DNA from 2 places in the Ferdinandcohnia sp. GQ5 genome. Region 1 is predicted to be linked to the other one. Evidence: predicted binding sites of a transcription regulator. Region 1 holds the regulator's gene; the other holds the start of a gene.

Region 1 (3,434 bases):
TTCCCGTGGACTGCAGAAAAAGGGAAGGTTGCTCGTTTAATTTGTGATATTCATAATGCGGATGGTACTCCATTCGAAGGGGACCCTCGTAACAACTTAAAGAGAGTCTTGAAAGAAATGGAAGAACTAGGATTTACGGATTTCAATCTTGGCCCTGAACCTGAGTTTTTCTTATTTAAGTTAAATGAAAAAGGTGAACCAACTCTTGAACTTAACGATAATGGTGGTTACTTTGACTTAGCGCCAACAGACCTTGGTGAAAACTGCCGCCGTGATATCGTATTAGAGCTTGAGGAAATGGGATTTGAAATTGAAGCTTCTCACCATGAGGTTGCACCTGGACAACATGAAATTGATTTTAAATACGAGGATGCTTTAACAGCGTGTGATGAAATTCAGACTTTTAAGCTTGTTGTAAAAACAATTGCTCGTAAACATGGTTTACATGCAACCTTTATGCCAAAACCATTGTTTGGAGTAGCGGGTTCAGGAATGCACTGTAACCTATCATTATTCAAAGGCGCGGAAAATGCATTCTTTGATCCTAATGCGGATCTACAATTAAGTGATAATGCTAGACATTTTATTGCAGGTATTTTAAAGCATGCGCCTAATTTTACAGCTGTTACAAATCCAACTGTAAACTCATATAAACGACTAGTACCTGGTTATGAAGCACCTTGCTATGTGGCTTGGTCTGCTCAAAATAGAAGTCCACTTGTTCGTATCCCAGCTTCACGTGGTTTAAGCACACGTGTCGAGGTGCGTTCAGTTGACCCGGCAGCAAACCCTTATATGGCAATGGCTGTACTATTAGCTGCAGGATTAGATGGTATCAAAAACAAATTGACACCACCAGCACCTGTTGACAGAAACATCTATGTGATGAATAAAGAAGAGCGTAATGAAGCGGGCATTGTGGATTTACCACCAACTTTATCTCTTGCATTGGATATGCTTAAGCAGGATGAAGTGTTAATCAAAGCATTAGGCGGACATCTGTTCGAACACTTTATTGAAGCAAAAGAGATCGAATGGGATATGTTCCGTACCCAGGTTCATCCATGGGAGAGAGAGCAATACATGACTATGTATTAATAAATGAACCCTTAACACGTGGATGTGTTAAGGGTTTTTTTGCTAATAAAAAAGGAACATTTCATTTAGAAATGTTCCTTTTTTAGATTAATGAATTGTACGGTATACGCCAATAACTTTTCCTAATATGACTACGTTTTTAAGGATGATCGGTTCGAGCATTGAGTTTTCCGGTTGCAAGCGGATATGATCTTTTTCCTTAAAGAAACGTTTTACAGTCGCTTCATCTTCCTCTGTCATTGCAACAACAATATCCCCATTGTTAGCTGAATGCTGTTGTCTAACAATCACATAGTCTCCGTCAAGAATCCCCGCTTCGATCATACTATCTCCCATTATCTCAAGCATAAAAATTTGGTCATCATGGGCAGCAAAACGATCAGGTAATGGGAAGTACTCTTCAATATTTTCCACAGCTGTAATTGGTTGTCCTGCAGTAACCTTACCTATGACTGGGACATTCACAACGTTTGCAGTTGGAATTGTTTCATTTTCGTCAACTTGTAAAATTTCAATCGCGCGAGGTTTAGTAGGGTCTCTTCGAATCAAGCCTTTGCTTTCTAGTCTGGACAAATGTCCGTGTACTGTTGAACTTGATGCTAAACCAACAGCCTCCCCAATTTCCCTTACGGAAGGTGGGTAGCCCTTTTCTTTAACTTCTTGTTTTATGTAATTCAATATATCCTGCTGTCTTTTAGAAAGCTTCGTTGTCATCTTCGCTCATCCCCTTGCACTTATATTATATATGTATTTAAATCTTCTCTTCGATCTCACTGTTCAGGTGACCTAGTAAATTCGACAAATACCGAATTTCTTAAGTTGAGTATAGCATGTTTTACTAGATTATACAAACATAAGTTCGAATTTTTGTTGACACAAAACAAATGTTCGGTCTATAATAGAAATATAAAATACGAACAAACATTCTATAGGAGTGAAATAAAGATGTTAAGGAAATTACAAGGCGGATTTATCTATTATGTACTATTTGTTTTATTAAGTATGGGAATGGTTATTATTAGTGCAAGCTAAATGCGTAATGTGGATGACTTGTAAAATATCTTTTCATCTAGTACTATGAACTATGATTTAGAAAAGAATAAACAAGGAGTAATAATTATGCTTTCAAAAGATAAAATCAATCGGATCAATGCTCTTGCAAAAAAAGCGAAGACAGTTGGTCTTACGGATAAAGAAAAAGAAGAACAGCAAGAGCTTAGACAAGAGTACCTACGTGTTTTTAGAAGTTCAATGACTAATACATTACATTCTGTAAAAGTTGTTGATCCAGAGGGTAATGATGTAACCCCAGAAAAACTGAAAAATAGTAAGCGGAAAAGATTGCATTAATAAAGAATACATAGATTTCTATGTATTCTTTTTTTTTTGTGCATACTATCAATGAAGAACTGCTATGTTTTATGTTAGTTCGTTAGAAACTCTTGAAAGGATGTTTATTTTTATGACACAATCACTAACAGACTTGTCGATAGCGTCAATTCGAACACTTTCTATTGATGCTGTTGAAAAGGCAAATTCAGGACACCCAGGTATGCCAATGGGAGCAGCACCCATGACATATGCTTTATGGACTCGACATATGAAACATAACCCGAAAAACCCACATTGGTTCAACCGTGATCGATTTGTTTTATCTGCGGGACACGGCTCTGCATTATTGTACAGTATGTTACACCTATCTGGTTACGACTTAACAATTGATGACTTAAAGCAGTTTCGCCAATGGGGCAGTAAGACCCCGGGGCATCCTGAGTATGGCCACACGGCAGGTGTCGATGCAACTACTGGCCCACTCGGCCAAGGTATTGCTATGGCTGTTGGAATGGCGATGGCAGAACGCCATTTAGCGGGTGTCTATAATAATGACTCAATTGAAATTGTTAACCATTATACATATGCCATTTGTGGTGATGGTGACCTGATGGAAGGTGTATCAGGTGAGGCTTCATCATTAGCAGGACATCTAAAATTAGGTCGACTAATTGTTTTGTATGATTCTAATGATATTTCCCTTGATGGTGATCTTAATCAAGCGTTTTCAGAATCTATCGAACAAAGGTATAAGTCCTATGGCTGGCAATATCTACGTGTTGAGGATGGGAATGATGTAGAAGCGATTGATAAAGCGATTGAGGAGGCTAAAGGAGATTTAGCACGTCCAGCTCTCATTGAAGTTCGAACGACAATTGGTTATGGTTCTCCAAACCGAGCTGGAAAGTCAAAGGCACACGGTGAACCATTGGGAGCCGATGAATTAAAATTAACGAAGGAAGCGTATAACTGGACGTTTGAAAATGATTTTCACATTCCAACTG
Region 2 (3,434 bases), on a different contig from region 1:
AATTTCCCAACCATCTGGGGCATTAAATGTAAAGCTTTGCGCATCAGACAATTCAATATCCTGTAAAAACTTTTCATTTACATTTGTGAGTCGATTTATTTCTCCAGTACTCAAATCTAAATAATATAAATCCCCTGGTTCTGTTGGTTTACTGATACCAACAACTGCCTTATGATTATTTACTGTTAGTGCAAATACATGCTGGTTCTCGAATAATGATGGATAGACTTCACCCTCAATAGATCCATAATAAACCCCTGTACTACCATGGTTAGTTAATAGAAAGTAAAAACTTCTACTATCTTCGTTCCAGATGACACCAGGATTGGATCCCCCTAATTGGAAGTCAGCAGCAACACAATCTCCTACATAAGCATCTAACTCACTTGTTAAACAAGTTAGCTCAGCACTTTCAATTGTATATAACCAAATTTTTGGTAAAGTGGCTCCTGCAAATTCTTGTTCATGTCCAACTAATGCAATATATTGGCCATCAGGAGACCAAGAAGGAGTACCAAAGTTCCCTGAGCCGTTCGTAATCTTTTCATAGCTCTTATCTTTGAGCGACATCACATAGACATCAGAAATCAAGTTATAATCTGAATCCTCATTGATATCTCCTACAAATGTAATTTTTGATCCATCAGGAGACCAACATCCTGCCGTATAATCATGTTCGCCTGATGTTAATTGCTCCACTGCACCAGTAGCTACATCTACCAATGCAAGATGTTGATTTTTGTTATCTAGAAATCCAGCTGCGTCAGATTTATAACGGATTCTTTCAACGATCATCGGTTCAAGATGTTTCTCATCTTCTTCCTTCTTCTTCTTTTCTTTATCCGTAACGCTCTCGTCATGTGCTAATGAAGTAGTAAATAAGATCTTTGAACCATCCGGTGACCAGATCGGATTTCGTGCTCCATTTGCACAATATGTAATTTGTTTTGGTTCACCACCATCTGTATGCAAGCAATAGATTTGCTGTTTTCCAGAACGATTCGATACAAATGCAATAGATTCTCCAGTCGGGGACCAACGTGGCGACCCATCTCTCACATCACCAAAAGTCCATTGAGTAACTTTACCCTCAACAGTGCCAACATATAAATGTGAGTTATACTCGTGCTTATCCTTATTAATTTCAGTCTCCACAAACACAAATTTGCTTCCATCCGGAGAAAGCTGTGGATCATTGACTGTTTTTAATTCATATAAATCCTCTGCTACGATGCCTCTACGTTTTATCTCTGTCATTCTTCTCCCGTCCTTTGTTTACGAATTGTCATTGTAGTACCTCATACATGATGCACCACTAATAAAAGTATTTCGACACTAGAAATACTTTTTCCTTCTCTCTTCTTGATTCTTCTAAAAATATGTCTTATCATATATACAAACATACGTTCTAAAAAAGAGGGATAATCATGACAAGAATACCTGAGGATGACCGAGCTATTTTTGAAAAAGCTATCTTTTTACCTATGGTTCTTACCATCCTTAATCGTGATCTGACAGCAATAGAAACCGCTGGCTTTAAGTTAAAGAAGCCATATCTCCATTTACTTGAACATACAATGAAGATGGTTCAAAAAGACCTCTATACAATTAAACAACAAATGAAAAAGAAAAATATGAAGGTATGGGAAAAACAAAGAGATGAGGCATTCACATTATTTTCATTCATGTATCGAGGCTATGAAGAGGAACATAACTACTTTAACCCACGGATTCGAAATGAAGTTCAACAGTTGCTTGAATCTTATTTCATCGAAAAGACATTGACTAACAATGAACAAACGTAAGGCTGGGAAAACCAATTCATTATTGGCAATCAGATTAGTTTGGAATACTTGGATCGTTTTGAGGATTTAATACAAAATTTATGCGTTTATTTGGCTTGTCCATTCTATTGGTAACAATCGTTCGCAGTTGTGCAGTTCTATGGAGTTGGTTTTGAAAGGAGCCTTTCGAGATTTGCAATTTAATGGCTTGCTTATTTGTAAAAATAACAGTTGTGTTCTCGTTCACACTGTATCTACAATCTGAAACATAGTTATGAGATAGCCATGCGCAGTCTTGCTTTGTTGGCGATGCGGTAGGAAATAAAAAAATCTTATTAGACGCTTCAACAATAATCGGTGCTTTATGGGTTACCCCCATAATTTCACGTGTCCCTTCTTGCCTGCCCTTAAGCGAGCTTCCAAAATAACGGCAGCTTCGGTCAACAATCTCAGTCGGCTTCATAGCAACAACATATTCACCTTCAACTTCAAGTACCCTTGAACAAGTATTTTTACCTATTTCAATAGGTAATACCGCCATAGTGTCTGGATTAATTTCATATTCCATCAAATAATTCGTTTGCTTAACCTCCATCTATTCATCCCCCTTTAAATTATTCTAATATTTTTACTAATGGAAGCATTTTCATATTAGCATTACTAGGTATTTATAACTATACAGTTCACAAAAAATTCACAAAAAAAGAGTGGAATTCTTTCTAAAATGTTTTTTTGGATGCAAAAACATTTTTAAAAGAAGACCACCGAGTTTATTTTCTGCTATGAATTTTCATTTATTTGTCCTAGCTCTTTTTCGGCCAGATAGGAGTTTGCTTGTTCTAATGTCGTATGCTCATCCACCGAATTACCCGCATAAGCAGATTCTGAAAGAAAAGGATTATTTGTGTCTAGGACATTTGACATGCCGAAAACTGGATTTAATGGTGTATTCTTTGGGATATCGTGATTTGAACCCTCATCTAAATTATTTTTCATATTTTTCCACCTCCATTCTTATCATGCATGAAAATATAAATTATCATACAAGAATTTAACTTTAGTCAGTTAAAGTTTGCCTAGACACTATTAGTATTCCAAATAAATTTTTAAAAAGTCTAAAAATTCGGTTGATTTTACGTGTCCACCTAAATATACTATTAAAAAGGATTAGGAGTGAGCTTTCATGAAAAAAAGAAAAACATACTCTGAGATCATGAAGTCACGGGATACGAAAAATTTCAAAGCACCTAGGGAATCGGTATTAGACATATATATTCAAATGATTATCGATGAGAGCCTATTTAAACGAAGAAAAGAGCTTTTGGAAACGAGGGTTAATGAAGCAATTGACTCAAAAAATGAAGGATTGTTTATGGAAGCTTCAGCGGAGTACCGCAAATTATTTAGCAAAACGTCATAATATAAAATTGTAAAGTCCAAGAATAACCGAATAAAAACTGACTAACAATATGTTAGCCAGTTTTTTTAGGCGTCTTATTTTGAAAATTGTGCTTCCTCGGTAGAGCCTTTTAAAGCAGTCGTAGATGATGTTCCTCCCGTAATAACCTGTGCCACTTCATCAAAATATCCTGTTCCTACTTCACGCTGATGTCTTGTAGCTGTGTACCCATGCTTTTCGCTTGCGAATTC

The links. Region 1 encodes LexA, which represses DNA repair genes until DNA is damaged. Its sites were predicted from a motif close to CGAACATATGTTCG; they were not measured.
Region 2: the regulator LexA is predicted to act here: its motif matches at 1,397-1,410, upstream of AC6CHV_RS12870 (YhjD family protein).

Annotation. Positions count from the first base shown of each region.
Region 1 is NZ_JCAXEW010000001.1:32,695-36,128, forward strand. It holds gene glnA (type I glutamate--ammonia ligase) at 1-1,098, shown strand, start outside; gene lexA (transcriptional repressor LexA) at 1,186-1,812, opposite strand; gene AC6CHV_RS00160 (DUF896 domain-containing protein) at 2,218-2,448, shown strand; gene tkt (transketolase) at 2,561-3,434, shown strand, end outside.
Region 2 is NZ_JCAXEW010000009.1:126,564-129,997, reverse strand. It holds gene AC6CHV_RS12875 (prolyl oligopeptidase family serine peptidase) at 1-1,257, opposite strand, end outside; gene AC6CHV_RS12870 (YhjD family protein) at 1,428-1,805, shown strand; gene AC6CHV_RS12865 (competence protein ComK) at 1,840-2,379, opposite strand; gene AC6CHV_RS12860 (hypothetical protein) at 2,565-2,780, opposite strand; gene AC6CHV_RS12855 (IDEAL domain-containing protein) at 2,968-3,204, shown strand; gene aceA (isocitrate lyase) at 3,279-3,434, opposite strand, start outside.